Regions from separate parts of the Mesorhizobium sp. B3-2-1 genome, predicted to be linked through region 2. Evidence: predicted binding sites of a transcription regulator. Region 2 holds the regulator's gene; each other region holds the start of a gene.
What was found. The regulator PhoB, encoded in region 2, activates phosphate uptake and scavenging genes when phosphate is short. The targets are predictions, from matches to a motif close to TGTCATNNANCTGTCAT.

Region 1 (5,537 bases), on a different contig from region 2:
GCGGACCCTGATAGCCAGCGGCGATCTTGTCGAACTCATGGCCCCGGTCGGTCATGACGCGGGTGAAGATGTCGAGCCGACCGGTCGAGCTCTTCGGATTGGCCGAAGCCGAAATGTCAGCCGGCAGGGCCAGGCTTTCGAGCAGCGGCACAATATAGACGCAGCCGGTTTCGAGAACCGCGCCTTCGGTCAGATTAATCTCGTGCAGCTGCAGCCGATCGAGTTTTTCCGAGACCTTATGGTTGGGACCGGGTAGGAACGAGGCCCGCACCCGCCAGGCCTTTTCGCCCAATCTCAGATCAAGGCTCGCCGGCTGGATCTGATCGGCATCGAGCGCACGCGGCGACTTCAGCGCGCCGGACTGGAACAGCGCCGAAATGTCCTGATCGGGAAGAATGCCTGTCTGCCGCAAAGTCTGGCTCCTGGGCCTTTGATACAAACCTCTTAATGAAGCCGGCAATTGACGCAAGCGTGGCGCGGGTCTAAAGGGTCGTTATCCCGTGGTGATTTGGCCGGTCGGCTTGCAGCCACGTTAAACAAGTCGCTAAAGGACCGTCGGGCCGCAAGGCCGTATGGACCGGTTGCGACTTTTTCGCGGCCGGTTTTTTTGTGTTTGGATAGGACGATGACGAGCAAGACGCGCAATTGGAAGCCTCAAACCGCACTCGTGCATGGCGGAACCCTGCGTTCCCAATTCGGCGAAACCTCCGAGGCGATGTACCTGACCCAAGGCTATGTCTACAAGACCGCCGAGGCGGCGGAAGCCCGCTTCAAGGGCGAAGAGCCTGGCTTCATCTATTCGCGTTACGCCAACCCGACCGTCGACATGTTCGAAAAGCGCATGTGCGCTCTCGAAGGCGCCGAGGACGCGCGCGCCACGGCGTCGGGCATGGCTGCGGTGACGGCGGCCCTTCTGTGCAGCGTCAAGGCCGGCGACCATATCGTGGCGGCGCGCGCGCTGTTCGGTTCCTGCCGCTGGGTGGTCGAGACGCTGGCGCCGCGCTATGGCATCGAGGCTACTTTGGTCGACGGCACCGATATCGCCAACTGGGAAAAGGCGGTCAGGCCGAACACCAAGCTGTTCTTCCTGGAAAGCCCCACCAACCCGACGCTGGAAGTCGTCGACATCGCCGCCGTCGCTTCGCTTGCCAATTCGATCGGCGCGAGGCTTGTCGTCGACAATGTCTTCGCCACGCCGCTACAGCAGAAGCCGTTGCAGCTTGGTGCGCACATCGTCGTCTACTCGGCCACCAAGCACATCGACGGCCAGGGTCGCTGCCTGGGCGGCGTCATCCTGTCGGACAAGAAGTGGATCGACGAAAATCTGCACGACTACTTCCGCCACACCGGCCCCAGCCTGTCGCCGTTCAATGCCTGGACCTTGCTGAAGGGTCTCGAGACGCTGCCGCTGCGCGTGCGCCAGCAGACGGAAAGTGCCGGCAGGATCGCCGACTTCCTGGCCGAGCAGCCGCAGATCGCCCGCGTCATCTATCCGGGCCGCGCCGACCACCCGCAGGCCGCCATCGTCAAGAAGCAGATGTCGGGCGGCTCGACGCTGATCTGCCTTGACGTCAAGGGCGGCAAGCCGGCGGCCTTCGCCCTGCAGAACGCCCTCGACATCGTGCTGATCTCGAACAATCTCGGCGATGCCAAGAGCCTGATCACCCATCCGGCGACGACGACGCACAAGAACCTGAGCGACGAGGCCCGCGCCGAACTTGGCATCGGGCCTGGCACGCTCAGGCTGTCTGTCGGCCTGGAGGACGCCGACGACCTGCTGGAAGACATCGCGCAGGCGCTGAAGGCGGCCAAATAGGCTGTCCAGGAGCGTCGTCCGCGGCGATCAGGCGCGCGACGGCGTCTCCTCCAGTTCGGCTGCCTTGGTGCGGATGGTCATGGCGTTGCCGCGCCAGTCGACGGCGCCGCCGAGCCAGCCGCGCGCCCAGATGAACGGGAGCATCACGTCGCGCGCGAGCATCGCCGCGACCATGCGCGGCGACAGGTGCCAGCCCTTGGACAAGGCCAGCGCGCACTCCGGAAGGTAGAAGGCCGCCAAGACGGCAATCGCGGTTGCCCAGAGGCTGACGCCCGCGCTCGCCGCCGCAACCAGCGCAAGCGCCAGAGGCACCGCCGCGCCAGTCAGGATTTCGGGCGCGAAGAACAGCGGGAAGGTAACGCGGCGCAGGCGCGCCCAGCGGGCCTGGCGCGACCAGATCTCGCCAAGCGTGCGCTGGCCGAGCGGCTGCTCGAAGGGCGCCGCAACGAGATTGACGCGCAGGCCGAGGCCGTTGACCAGCTTGGTCGCGGCGGCGTCCTCGGCGATCTCGGCGGCCAGCGCGCGAATGCCGCCATTTGCGTCCAGCATCGGCTTGTTCCACAGCATGCTCTTGCCCTGGGCAAAGCCGAGGCCGAGCGCCTCGCCGGCATACTGCCAGCGGGCCTGCAATGTGTTGAGGAAGGCGCATTCTACATCGGCCCAGAAACCCTCTGGTCGCGAGCCGATCGGCGTCGAGCAGACAAGGCCGGTGTCGGGCCGCCATGCCGCCATCATGTGCTCGACATAGTCCCTCGGCATCAAGACGTTGGAATCGGCAAGGATGACCCAGTCATGGCGCGCCGCTTCCCAGCCCTTGACGCAATTGTTGAGCTTTGGATTGGCGCTGACACGGTCGTCACCGATCAGCAGCCGGGCCGGCACCTCGGGAAACCGGGCAATCGCCCTGTTTATCAGTTTGACCACCGGGTCGTCGGTATGGGCGACGCAGAAAATCAGTTCGTAGCGAGGCCAGTCGAGCGCGAAGGCGCGTTCCAGCGTCTCGTGCGTGAACGGCTCGACGCCACGCGACGGGACGATGATCGACACCGGTTGCGACTTGCCGGCCGGCGGGGCGATCGTGCCGCGCCGTTTCAGCTGTGAGGCGGCGAGCGAAATGCTGGCGGCGTTTGAAAGGATGAGTGCGGTCGAAAGCGAGGCGGCTATAAAGGTGAGTTCCATCGAGATCTGGTCACTCCGGAAAGGCGGCCCGCATCGTGGCCGTTTTCAACAGTTCGACAGAGCGCCGAGTCGCCCGGTTCGTGCACACCACCATTGTCGTGTGTCACTTAAATGACATTCTTTGCCGGCACCTGCGGTTCAAGGTCGGGCGCGACAAGACGCGCACGTTGACCTGCTCACCGGGAGCGCCGAAAGTCGTCGGATTGTTTTGGAGCCGCTCATGTATCGCGCCGTGACGCGCAACATCGAAGTGCAGGTCAGGCCGTTCTATCTCGAGGACCGTTCGGATCCCTCGGAAAACCGCTATGTCTGGGGCTATCAGATAACGATCGACAACCAGTCGGACGAGTTCGTGCAGTTGTTGTCGCGCTACTGGCACATCACCGATGGTGCCGGCCGGGTCGAGGAAGTACGCGGCCCGGGCGTTGTCGGCGACCAGCCGGAACTCAATCCCGGCGACAGCTATCAATACACGTCCGGCTGCCCGCTCTCGACGCCGTCCGGGATCATGGTCGGGCACTACACGATGCGCAACAAGCGCGGCGAGACGTTCGACATCGCCATCCCCGCCTTCTCGCTCGATCTGCCGGGAACAAGGCGCACGGTGAACTGAGCGCCGACGGTCGCGCTGCCCCTCATCCGCCCTTCGGGCACCTTCTCCCCGTGAACGGGGAGAAGGAAAGATACCTCACTGAGCCGCAAATTCCGCCGGATCGAAGTCGTACTGCGTAGAACAGAACTCGCAGGCGACATGGATGCCGCCATCCTCGGTGCTGTCCTTGATCTCTTGCGCGGAGAAGCCCTCGAGGATGCCACGGATCTTGTCTCGGGAGCATGAGCACTGGTCGGTGACGGGAACGCCTCCGAAGACGCGCACGCCATGCTCGTGGAACAGGCGATAGAGCAGCCGCTCGGCGCCGATGGTCGGATCGATCAATTCGGTCGGCTCGATAGTGCCGAGCAAGGCCAGCAACTCCTGCCAGGAATTGTCCGTGGGATCATGGATCTCCTCGCGCGGATCGCCATCCCCGCCCGGCAAGTCCGGAATGCGCATGCGCTCGGAGGCCTGCGGCAGGAACTGCGCCAGGATACCACCGGCGCGCCACTGCTCGCGCGCCCCGCCGACGCCGGGCGTCAGCAGCTTGGCGACCGAGAGCCTGATATCCGTCGGGATCTGTTCCGACTGGCGGAAATAGGTGCGCGCCGCATCTTCCAGCGTCTCGCCGTCGAGCTGGACGATGCCCTGATAGCGCTGCGTATGGGCGCCCTGGTCGATGGTCAGCGCCAGCACGCCGCTGCCAAGCAGCGTTTGCTGCGAGGTCTCTCCGGCCGCAATCAGGGCCTCCAGCCGGTCGGCGTCGAAACGTGCATAGGCGCGCAGCGCCGAGGGCGTGGAAAAGTCCGCGACCAGCATGTCGACAGGCCCGTCGGTACGGGTCTGCAGAATGAACTTGCCTTCGAACTTGAGCGAGGTGCCGAGCAGCACCGTCAGCACACAGGCTTCCGCCAGCAGGCGGGCGACCGGCTCGGGATAGTCGTGGCGGCCAAGGATGGCGTCGAGCATCGGCCCGAGCTGCACCGTGCGGCCACGCACGTCGAGCGGACCGACCTCGAAGGGAACGACGTGATCGTCGCCGGCGTAGCCGAACTCGCCGAGTTTGGGGTGATGTTCAGTCACTTGATGGCTTTCCAACATGACAAGGCTCCAGGGCGCGACCATGCGGCCCTGGTGGGCACATGCGTCCAAACGCGCTTGATTTGCGTGATGCGGCGCAGATAGGCATCGCACCCCCGCGGATCAAGCGCCTGGGCATTTCAAGCGCCCAGACACGTCATGCGCTCAGACACATCAAGCACCGAGGCACCAGGCAAGCACGGCCTTCTGGGCGTGGAGCCGGTTCTCGGCCTCGTCGAACACCACCGAATGCGGCCCGTCGATGACCTCGTCGGTCACCTCCTCGCCGCGATGCGCCGGCAGGCAATGCATGAACAGGGCGTCGGGCTTCGCCCTGGCCATCAGCGCCGCATTGACCTGGTAGGGCGAGAAGACATTGTGGCCGCGGGCACGGTGTTCCTGGCCCATCGACACCCAGCAGTCGGTGACGATGCAGTCGGCCTGGTCGACGGCTTCCTCGGGCGAGCGGGTGAAATGCAGCTTGCCGCCATGCGCCTTGGACCAGTCGACATGCTTCTGCGCCGGTTCGCTGCCTTCGGGCACGGCGACGTTGAGGTTGAAGCGGAACCGGGCCGAGGCCTCGAGCAGCGAGTGCAGCACATTGTTGCCGTCGCCGGTCCAGGCAATCGTCTTGCCGGCCACCGGACCGCGATGCTCCTCGAATGTCATGATGTCGGCCATCAGCTGGCAGGGATGGGTGTCGTCGGTCAGCCCGTTGATCACCGGAACGGTGGCATTCTCGGTTAGCTCCAGCAGCCGCTCATGCGAGGTGGTGCGGATCATGATCGCGTCGACATAGCGCGACAGCACCTTGGCTGTATCGGCGATGGTCTCGGAGCGACCGAGCTGCATCTCGGTGCCGGTCAA
Region 2 (5,537 bases):
TCGCCGATGTCAGCGACGCGCAAATGCGGACACTCGCCGCGACGGCAAGGGAGAAGGACGGACCGGAGCGCGAAGCCTATCGCAAGGCCGGCGAGGCGCTGGGCTATGGCCTCGGTAGTCTTTTCGCGCTGATCGATCCGGCACCGGTTGCGATGGTCGGCGTCAGCGCCGCCGCCTTCGACCTGATCGAGCCGGCCTTGCGCGAGGCCATCGCCCAGACTGCCGGCGGCCAGCATTCGGAATCGATTTCCTTCGACACCGAGCCGAACGAGCTGCCGCTCATCCGCGAAGGCTGCGCCATGCGCGCATTGACCTTCGTCGACCAGGAGATTTTCGCGCCTGGCGTGCAGGCAAGGGCGGGCGCGGGAAAGAACGTTGCCTGAGACCAAGATCGAACCCAATCACTCCGACGGGGCATGACATACTACCCGCCAGATTTCGAGCCTCCTGCTAGAGCATGATGTCGAAAAGTGTGAAGCGGTTTTCGGACGACATCATGCTCTATCTCTTCGATTTAGAGAAGGATTCAGATTTCAGGTCGATTCGACCTAAAATCATCCGGCTCTAAGCCCCCGTCGGGCGGCGGTGCGGTCCGCCGTGCGCCAGTACCCACAACCGGCGTTCAGGCCGGGTAGAGCGCCGCAGCCCAGCGGCAGAAGGTCTGCACCGCGTCATTGCGTCCCGCCCCGTCGGCCTGCACCATGTAATGCGCGCCACTTATGGGCACGCGGTGCGGCAAGGGCGCGACCAGTTGGCCGGAATCGAGAAACGGCCTGGCGAAACTCTCCAGAACGATCATGGCGCCGCCGCCCGTGGTCATCGCCCAGAGCGCGAGCAGCGATGAATCGTAGCGGGCACGCTGCGGCGGGGCCGGGAGGGCGAGGCCGAAATGATCCGACAGGCGCTGCCACTCGGTCTCAAACCCGATCACATGGTGCAGGCAGGCAAAGGGGAAGTCGCCGATGTCCCGGCGCCCCGCCAACCAGGCGGTGTCGGCAGGATGGCAGACGACGATCGCGGATTCATGGGCCAGCAGTTGAACCGCACCCTCGGGCCAGTCGCCGTGCCCCCAGCGGATGTCGACATCGCTGTTGCCGGCTTCAAAACGATCGGACCAGACGAAGGTGGAGAGTTGGATTTCGATCTCTGGATGGGCCTGCCGAAAATCGGCCAGCCGGGGCGCGAGGATCAACGCCGCCCAAGTGATCGAGGCGCGCACCCGCACCACCCGCCGCGATGGGCGCGCGAAGAGACCGTCCGTCGCCCGCTGCAACTCGGCGAAGGACTGGCGCACCGGCTGGGCATAGGCCTGGCCGATATCCGTCAGCGCAACGCCGCGCGGCAGCCGCTCGAACAGCCGCGCGCCGACATGCTTTTCCAGCAGGCGGATATGCTGGCTGACGGCCGCTGCGGTCAGGTTCAGCTCAGCGGCCGCGGCGGTGAAACTGCCATACCGCGCCGCCGCCTCGAAGGCGAGCAGCCAGGTCGGGTGCGGTGTTTTCATGAGATCTTACCATCAATTAAAATGACCCCAATACCTGAAAAGATATTCTTTGTGTTGTCAATTTCCGAGCAATACCCTGCGCATGAACCACGGCCGGAAAAGAGCGACATCGATGTCAGACCGGAAGGAATGGAACCACGTCCCCGACAGCCTGCCCATTGAGATTGCGCCGGTCTGGCGCTGGCCGCTGAACCTCGCAGCGATCTTTCGCTGGTATGTCGGAAGCTGGCTGCCTGTCTCAATCAATCTCGTCATCGTGGGGCTGGCCTTCGCGGCTTATGCCTTGGCCAGCCCCACGCTTGCCCAGGCGAAGGAGCCAGGGCTATGGATCGGGGTGATCTGGCTACGAGACTTCGGCCTGACGGTAGTTGTAGCGCAGGGGCTGCATCTTGTTTTTCACCGCCACCAGTTGCAGGGCACCGACAAGAAGTTTGATCCGCGCCCCTACCCGCGCAAGGGGCGCGCGTTCAGTTTCGACAGCCAACTGGCCGACAACGTGTTCTGGTCGCTGGCTTCGGGCGTAACGATCTGGTCGGCATACGAGGCGCTGGTCTGGTGGGCGATGGCCAATGGCTATGCGCCGACTCTAACATGGTCCGGCCACCCGGTCTGGTTCGTCGGCCTCTTCCTGTTGATCCCGATCTGGGAGAGTTTCTACTTCTACTGGATTCACCGGCTGCTCCATACGAAGCTCCTTTACCGCATCCACGCGCTGCATCACCGCAATATTGATGTGGGGCCGTGGTCGGGCCTTGCGATGCACCCGGTTGAACACATTTTCTATTTCGGAACCGCGCTGGTCCATTTCGTTGTTCCGTCCAGCCCGGTGCATCTTATCTGCCACCTGATGTTCTATGGCCTTTACGCCATTACCACCCATACCGGGTTCGAAGGGCTCTGGCTGGCCGGGCGCAAGCGCGTCGACCTGGGCACCTTCCACCACCAGCTTCATCATCGCTACTTTGAGGTGAACTACGGCACGCTGGAAGTGCCATGGGACAAGTGGTTCGACACCTTCCACGATGGCACTGAATCGGCAAAGGCACGGATGAAGGCGCGTCTTGCCGCGCGGCGCCGGCTATAGGTCACGCCGGCGGAAGGGGCACGTGATATAAGTCCTCAGGCAGGTTTACGCCGCAGACCGCCCTAGCCCCCGATCTCTTTACCGCAAGGCCGGCGAAGCGCTCGGATACGGGCTTGGCAGCCTGTTCGCGCTGATCGATCCCGCACCCGTCGCCATGGTCGGCGTCTGCGCGGCGGCCTTCGACCTGATCGAGCCGGCACTGCGCGAGGCGATCGCCCACACCGCCGGCGGCCAGCATTCGAAATCGATCTCCTTCGACATCGGGATTTGTTTTTCTTCCATGTGATCGGCGCGGCATGCATGATTGTTTTGCTCTGGAAGGTGCACAATCATACACGTGGGCGCTCCCCATTCCGATCTCACCGAGATGGGACAGACGTCTAGTCTTCCCTGATCGCGTAGCCCGCGCCGCGGATGGTGCGGATGACGTCGGGCATGCGGCCATTGTTGACCGCCTTGCGCAGCCGTCCGACATGCACGTCCACGGTGCGCTCGTCGATATAGATCGTCTCGCCCCAGACATTGTCGAGCAACTGGCTGCGCGAGAACACGCGGCCGGGATGGCGCATCATGAATTCCAGCAGGCGGAACTCGGTCGGTCCGAGCCGGATCTCACTCTTCTTGCGATAGACCCGGTGCGATTCGCGGTCGAGCACGATGTCGCCGACCTTGAGCACGCTGGACAGCACTTCCGGCTTGGCGCGGCGCAGCAGCGCCTTGACCCGGGCCATGAATTCCGGCGTCGAGAACGGCTTGACTAGATAATCGTCGGCGCCGGTCGAAAGGCCGCGCACGCGGTCGCTCTCCTCGCCGCGCGCCGTCAGCATGATGATCGGCAGCCTCTCGGTCTCGGGCCGCATTCGCAGGCGCCGACAGAGCTCGATGCCGGAAATCGCCGGCACCATCCAGTCGAGCACCAGGAGGTCGGGCACGTTCTCCTGGAGGCGGATCTCGGCTTCGTCGCCGCGTGTCACCACCTCGACCTGGTAACCTTCCGATTCCAGATTGTAGCGGAGGAGCACGCCGAGCGGCTCCTCGTCCTCCACCACCATGATGCGTGGCGCGATCATCGATTGATCATCCCTGCCGTCAAGCCGCCGGCACCGACATCGCCGTCTCGTCCTGCTTCGGACGGTTGGCGGGCAGTTGCGTGCCGGTCAGCACATAATACGCATTCTCGGCGATGTTGGTCACATGGTCGCCGATGCGTTCGAGGTTCTTGGCGCAGAACAAGAGATGCGTGCAAGCCGTGATGTTGCGCGGATCCTCCATCATGTAGGTCAGGAGTTCGCGGAACACCGAGGTGTATTTGACGTCGATGCGTTCGTCGTCGTTCCTGAGCTTGGCGAGTGCGGCGGCATCGCCGGCCGCATATTCCTCGACCACGCCCTGCACCTGGATCAGCACCAGCTGCGCCATGGAGTCGATCGAATGCGACAGGTCGCGCGGCGTGGCGGTGAGGCCGACGGAGCCGACGCGCTTGGCGATGTTCTTGGCAAGGTCGCCGATGCGCTCGAGATCGCCCGCCATGCGGATCGAGCCGACGACATGGCGCAGATCGTCGGCCATCGGCTGGCGCTTGGCGATCAGGGTGATGGCGCGGTCGTCGAGTTCGCGCTGGCGCGCGTCCATGATGGCGTCGTCGGAGACGACGCGCTGTGCCAGCGCGTTGTCCGAATTCAGCAACGCCTTGGTGGCGCCGCCGACCATCGTGCCGGCGAGATCGCCCATGTCGCTGATCAGCCTGCTGATCTGTCCGAGATCCTCGTCGAAGGCTGCGACTGTGTGTTCGGCCATGATCCTGGTCCTCGTATGCGTGATATCAGCCGAAGCGGCCGGTGATGTAGTCCTGCGTGCGCTTCTCGCGAGGCGACGTGAAGATCTTCTCGGTCTTGTCGAATTCGACCAGTTCGCCCAGATACATGAAAGCCGTCTGCTTCGAGACGCGCGCGGCCTGCTGCATGTTGTGGGTGACGATGACAATCGTGTAGTCGGCCTGCAACTCGTCGATCAGTTCCTCGATCTTGGCGGTCGACAATGGGTCGAGCGCCGAGGCCGGCTCGTCGAGCAGGATGACTTCCGGCTTGACCGCCACGGTGCGGGCGATGCAAAGCCGCTGCTGCTGGCCGCCCGACAGGCTGAGGCCGCTGGCGTTCAGCTTGTCCTTGACCTCGGTCCACAGTGCCGCGCGCTTCAGCGCCTGTTCGACACGGCCGTCCATCTCGGCCTTGCTGATCTTCTCGTAGAGCCTGACACCGAAGGCGATGTTCTCATAGATCGACATCGGGAACGGCGTCGGCTTCTGGAACACCATGCCGATCTTGGTGCGCAGCAGGTTGAGATCCTGCGAGCGGTCGAGAACGTTTTGGCCGTCGAGCAGCACCTGACCCTCGGCGGTCTGCTTGGGGTATAGTTCGTAGATGCGGTTGAAGACGCGCAGCAGCGTCGACTTTCCGCAGCCCGACGGTCCGATGAAGGCCGTCACGCTGCGCTCGGGCAGCGACAACGTGATGTCCTTCAGCGCCTTCGACTGGCCGTAGTAGAAATTGAGGTTCTTGACCTCGATCTTCGCCTTGGCGGCTGCCTCGGTGGCAATCGTCATGTCTGGAGACAACATCTGGCTCATTTGTCCTCTCTGCGTCCGGTCAGGCTGCGCGCAAAGATGCTGAGCGCGAGAACCGTCAATGTGATTATGAGTGCGCCGGTCCAGGCCAGCTGCTGCCATTCCTCATAGGGGCTGAGAGCGAACTGGAAGATGGTGACCGGCAGGCTGGCCATCGGCGCGTTGAGATTGCTCGACCAGAACTGGTTGTTCAGCGCGGTGAAGAGCAGCGGCGCCGTCTCGCCGGAGATGCGGGCGATCGACAGCAATATGCCGGTGACGATGCCGGAAAGTGCGGCACGGTAAGCCACTGATTTGATGACCACCCAGCGCGGCGCGCCGATCGC
Region 3 (5,537 bases), on a different contig from region 2:
CAGGATCGTGGTGGTGCCGGGGATACGGGAGTTCACCCGCGATGGCGTCATCCTGGCCAATGGCAGCCTGATCGCTCCCGACATCGTCATTGCCGCGACGGGCTACCGCACCGGGCTGGAGCGCATGGTCGGCGATCTCGGCGTCCTCGACGAGAAGGGCGTTCCGCTCTTCAACGGCGGCCAGGCCGATCCGAAACTGCCCGGCCTGTGGTTCACCGGCATGCGGCCGAGCATCCGCGGCTGCTTCGCCAATGCCGCCATTTTGGCCAGGGCGATAGCTGGGCGGATCGCCGGTCCCGGCCATCCGGGCACCTCACGCTGATTTCGGCTCCAGTAGTCGGAACCGACAGCCTCGGTCGGCATCTCCTCGTCGGCCTTGCCGGCATTGTTGAGGGCAAGCGAGGGTGAGAGCCAATTCACGCGCCAATCTTTCCCGAGGCTTGAATACAATACCGCACATAAAAAGAGGGGCCTCGGATCCCCGAAGCCCCTCCCGCTTTGTCTCGCCCGACGTCAGACGGCGATCTTGCCGCCGCCCTGTTTGGTGATCGCCACGACCGCCGGCCGCACCGGCATGTCGGGCTTGAAGTCGGGCCAGCGGGTCGACGGGTCCTCGTAATAGGAGGGCCGGCCAAACGCTTCCCAGTCCTCGCCACCGTCGCCCGGATGCTGGACGGCGACGAAGGCGGTCCGATCGTCCGGCGCGAACAGCGGGCCGCACATCTCGGCGCCGATCGGCACCCGGAAGAACAGTTTCGAGGTCGCCCGCGCCGGTCCTTCCGTGTCCACCGCCCACAGGCCGTCGGTGCGGCCGGTGGCCTTGGGGCCTTGGCCGTCGGTGGCGACCCACAGGCGCCCGGCCGAATCGACCGCGCAATTGTCGGGCATGCCGAACCAGCCATTGGCCGTCGTCGCGGTGGAGAAGGTGGCGCCGACATCGGCCACGGACGGGTCGCCGCATTTCAGCAGCACTTCCCACTTGCCCTTGGTGGCGGCGAAATCGCCGCCGTCCTCGACGATCTCGATGATATGGCCGAAGGCATTCCCGGCGCGCGGGTTGGCGGCGTCGACCTGATCGGCCTTGCGCTTGGAATTGTTGGTCAGCATGACATAGACCTTGCCGTTGCCGGCATTGGGCTGGATGTCCTCGGGCCGGTCCATCTTGGTGGCGCCAAGCAGGTCGGCGGCGCGGCGCGTCTCGATCAGCACGTCGGCCTGGCCGGCAAAACCGTTTTCCGCCGTCAGCGGACCCTGGCCGAACACGATCGGCATCCATTCGACCGAGCCGTCCTCGGCGAATTTGGCGACATGCAGCGTGCCGTCGTCGAGCAGGTCCTTGTTGGCCGCGCGGTCGCCGGCGTTGAACATGCCCTTGGTGACGAATTTGTAGACATAGTCGAAGCGCTCGTCGTCACCGAGATAGAAGACGACGCGGCCGTCCTTGGCGACGATCGATTCGGCGCCCTCATGCTTGAAGCGACCCATGGCGGTGCGCTTGCGCGGCACCGAATTAGGGTCGTTGACGTCGACCTCGACGATCCAGCCGAAGCGGTTGGGCTCGTTCGGTTCCTTGGCGAGATTGAAGCGGTCGTAATGCGCGCCCCATTCATAGGCGCCTTCCGGGATGCCGAGGCGCTTGTAGTTGGCGGCTTCCTTGTGGCCTTCCGGCAGCTCGCCGGAAAAATAGCCATGAATGTTCTCCTCGGCCATCACATAGGTGCCCCAGGGCGTGACGCCGCCGGCGCAGTTGTTGATCGTGCCGAAGACCTTCGTTCCCGACGGATCGGCATTGGTCTTGACGCGGTCATGGCCGGCGACCGGGCCGGACAGCGCCATCTCGGTGCTGGAGGTGATGCGGCGGTTGAGCTTGCCGTCGCGCACCACCTGCCACTTGCCGCCGTCCTTGCGGATCTCGACGATGGTGCCGCCATGGGCGGCCATCTCGACATCGACCTGCTCCTTCGAGAGCGGCGCCACCTCGGCCGACTTCTTGCCGTCCTTCTCGACGATCTTGACGAGGCCCGGGAACATCAGATGCGGGTTGGTGTATTCGTGGTTGACGACCAGCAGGCCGTGTTCGGCCGAACCGTCGATCGGGATATAGCCGACATAGTCGTTGTTGTAGCCGAACTGCCTTGCCTGGGCTTGCGCCGACTGCCTGGTCGGGTCGAATTCCGGCGAATCGGCAAACAGCGGATCGCCCCAGCGCAACAACACGTCGGCGTCGTAGCCCGGCGCGACATGATGCTTGCCGTCGATGCCGGCCTCCAGCTCGTCGAATTTGAAGGCGGAGCCGTCCGCGGCGCGGGCATCGTCGGCGGCGATCATGGCCAGCGGGCTGACAGTGGCGGCGATCGCCGAGACGGCAAGCGAACCTTTGAGGAAGCCACGGCGCGAAAAACGTGCGGCGATGATCTCGCCCATCGTGCGGTTTTCGCTGGGATTGTTGGCCGGGCCTTCGTTTTCCTCGAGCAGGCTGGTGCGGAATCGGGCGTCGGGGGTGCGATGTTCGGTCATGGGAGCCTCTGGCTTGGATTGGCTGGAGCTTGTTGCCTGTTCGACGCCTTACAGTCGGCTGATCACATTTTCGTGACAGGATATCGGCACTGCCGCTCCCTCACGATACCGTTTTTCATGCCGGGTCTGGGACTTTGGTCCAACCTTGCGCCTGCAAAGGTCCTGGGAGAGAAACGCAACGGTCGGAGGTCGCTTCCGGTCACCACGTCTTTCGGCGATGTTGGTTGCACTGCAACGTTGGGGTGGGCGCGCCGGCTCAATCGACGGAGATCAGTATGCACGGATCGATCACGGCCCGTTGTTGCCGTCTGGTTCTCGGATCGGCGGCCCTTCTGGCCCTGACCGTCGCCCCCTATGGAGTTGCCTTCCATGGCTTCGTGCCTGGAATCGATGCCGCGACCGCACATGCCGGCAGCGGCGGCAACGGCGGTAATGGCGGCAACGGCAACGGCAACGGCGGTGGTAACGGCGGCAGCGGCGGCAACAGTGGCGGCAGTGGGAATAGTGGGAACAGTAACGGGAATAGCGGCGGCGGCAACAACGGAAAAGGCAAGGGGCAGGGCGACAACAACTCCAGCCATGTCAACGCCACGACCGGCGACAAGGTCGACGTGGACGGCAGCAAGATTTCAGTTCAGCACCCCGACGGCATGACGGAAACCATCGAGAACGGCCGTTTCAGGATGAAGGATGCGCTCGGCCGCACGATCATCGACCGTCGGGCCACACCGGCCGATGTCAGCCGTCTCGAGGGCCTGTGAATTTCGGGCCTGTGAATTTCGCCCTTGTGAAGCTGGTCAACAGGCAACGACCGGTTTCACACGTCACCTCCGCCGCCCCCCGGCGGAGGTGACCTCCTTTTGCGTGGCGTAGCGCTTTTCCTGGCGGAATGCGTAAAAACAAGAGCTGGAGCGACTCGGCGATCAAACTCTGAACCGCCCTATGAGAAGTCCCGCTCGCGGTCGCGAAACTCGCGCATCATGAGGGCTGCTTCAGTGCGGTTTCGCACGTTGAGTTTCGACAGCACCCCCGTCATGTGGTGCTTGACGGTCTTCTCCTGCAGCTCCAGGCGCAAGGCGACTTCCTTGTTGCTCAGCCCCTCCGCCACCAGCCGCAGGATTTCGGTCTGCCGGCCGGTGAGTTGCCGCAGCCGGTCCGCCACGCCGTTGGCAGGCTGCAGGGACTGCACATCGGAAAGCAGCCGGGCCGACAGCATCGGCGAAAGATAGCTTTCGCCAGCCGCCACGTTGCGCAGGATATCGGCGAGCGAGCGCGACCCGACGCCTTTGAGGACATAGCCGCGCACCCCTGCGTTCAGGGCCTTGGTCACATCGGCATTGGCCTCTGAAACAGTCAACAGGACGATCTTCTGAGCGGGATGGTCGGCAAGGATGCTTACAACCGCGGCCAGGCCGCCGCCTGGCATCGAAATGTCGAGCAGCAATATATCGGGCTGCACGGTCGAGGCGATGCGTTCCGCGTCCTGCGCGGTCGCACCTTCCCCGGCCATCTCGAAGCCTCCGATCTCCGACAGGCTGCGCGTCACGCCTTCGCGGAACAGCGGATGGTCGTCGACAATGGCGATGCGGATTGCGCCCATCATGCTTGCTCCTCAACCGAAAGACGGATCACCAGCTTCGTGCCTTTCGGCCCGCTCAGGGTTTCGAACCGTCCGCCAATGCTTTCGACCCGCTCCCTGAGGCCGGCCAACCCCAACCCCTCGGCCCGCGCCGGATCGAAGCCCGGCCCGCCATCCGACACTTCAACGAAAAGCCTGCCATCTTTCATTCCTGCACGCACCGCCTGATCCTTGCCCCGCCCGTGGCGGTAGGCATTGTTCAGCCCCTCCTGCACGAAGCGATAGATGCTGATCTTCTCAGAAGCGCCGGGCTCGGGCAAATGTCCGGGCAGCGTCAGCTTCACCGACGTGCCGGTACGGTGCTCATGTTCCTCGATGGCCAGCCGCAACACATCCGCCGCCGCCGCCGTTTCTATCTGCGGCAGCACCAGGCCGTTGCAGATGCCGCGTATCTCGCGCATCGCGTCCTCCAGCGTCTTGCGGATCATGGCGACCTCGGTCGAGCGACCTTCGCTGCCATGGCCGTCGCCGGTAAACACAGGACTGTCCATGCGCAGCGCCGCCAGGGCCACGAGCTGGGCAGGGCCGTCATGCAGGTCGGCGCCGATCCGCCGCAGGTATCTTTCGTTGAGTGCGGTGGCGCGCCGCGACGCCCGCTGCACGCGTTGCCGCAAGGCGCTGTTCTGCGTCACCAGGCCTTGCAGCTCCGACACCTGCCGGCGCAGCGCCCCGCGCTGGTCATCGATGGTGCGGCTGGCGCGCAGGACGATGCCCGACAGAAGCAGGAATGCGGTCAAGGTGGCGCCGGCCACGACCAGCCAGCTCGACCGCAGGGCGGAAGCCAGCGTGGCTTTGAAATCGGTCGCGACCTCATAGAATTCGGTGACGGCGACCACGTCGCCGGACCAGGGTTCGCGCACCGGATTGTAAATCTCGAGCAACGGCACGCCCGAGCCCCGCACCTTGTCTTCGTTTTCGTCGAACGTATCGAATTGGGCAACGACACTGCCCTGGAAGGCGGAACGCAGATTTTTGTTCAGGTCGAAGCGGCGGCCGATCAATTCCGTGTCCTTCGCGTAGAGCACCGTGCCGTCGCGGCGCCAGAGCCTGAACGATGCCAGGCGTTTGCCGAGCGCGCCCTGGCCGAGCGTCTCGTCGAGCGCCTGTTTGACGGATTCGCTGAGCTCCTCGTTCTTGCGCAGGTCGGGCAGCAGCGGCGCAATCACGCTGTCGACATAAAGCGCCGTCGTGGCGGCCGAATTGCGGGTGACGCCGTCCCGGATCTGCGTCGTCACCCAAGTCCCTACGACCAACATGACGACAAGGAGCCCAAAGCCGCCGGCAACGACGAATTGCAGGGCAAGGGAAAGCTCGCTCCAGCGCCGCGTCAAGTTCTGAAGAATACGAATCATGGACCCCTGACCGCCCTTCTATCGACATG

Region 1: a site for PhoB is predicted at 3,096-3,112, ahead of FJW08_RS15465 (ceramide glucosyltransferase). Genes of this name have one in related genera too.
Region 3: a site for PhoB is predicted at 2,579-2,595, ahead of FJW08_RS28395 (PhoX family phosphatase). Genes of this name have one in related genera too.

Annotation. Positions count from the first base shown of each region.
Region 1 is NZ_VFTI01000013.1:70,986-76,522, forward strand. Features, by position in the region: gene FJW08_RS15455 (2'-deoxycytidine 5'-triphosphate deaminase) at 1-412, opposite strand, end outside; SAM riboswitch at 491-568, shown strand; gene FJW08_RS15460 (O-succinylhomoserine sulfhydrylase) at 626-1,816, shown strand; gene FJW08_RS15465 (ceramide glucosyltransferase) at 1,844-2,995, opposite strand; gene apaG (Co2+/Mg2+ efflux protein ApaG) at 3,216-3,608, shown strand; gene FJW08_RS15475 (Hsp33 family molecular chaperone) at 3,684-4,715, opposite strand; gene argF (ornithine carbamoyltransferase) at 4,845-5,537, opposite strand, start outside.
Region 2 is NZ_VFTI01000004.1:214,890-220,426, forward strand. Features, by position in the region: gene FJW08_RS06140 (ROK family protein) at 1-383, shown strand, start outside; gene FJW08_RS06145 (LysR family transcriptional regulator) at 623-1,504, opposite strand; gene FJW08_RS06150 (sterol desaturase family protein) at 1,617-2,588, shown strand; partial or broken gene FJW08_RS06155 (sugar kinase) at 2,668-2,847, shown strand; gene phoB (phosphate regulon transcriptional regulator PhoB) at 2,969-3,658, opposite strand; gene phoU (phosphate signaling complex protein PhoU) at 3,678-4,385, opposite strand; gene pstB (phosphate ABC transporter ATP-binding protein PstB) at 4,411-5,214, opposite strand; gene pstA (phosphate ABC transporter permease PstA) at 5,211-5,537, opposite strand, start outside.
Region 3 is NZ_VFTI01000038.1:16,464-22,000, reverse strand. Features, by position in the region: gene FJW08_RS28400 (NAD(P)/FAD-dependent oxidoreductase) at 1-322, shown strand, start outside; gene FJW08_RS28395 (PhoX family phosphatase) at 514-2,517, opposite strand; gene FJW08_RS28390 (hypothetical protein) at 2,793-3,278, shown strand; gene FJW08_RS28385 (response regulator transcription factor) at 3,458-4,120, opposite strand; gene FJW08_RS28380 (sensor histidine kinase) at 4,117-5,508, opposite strand.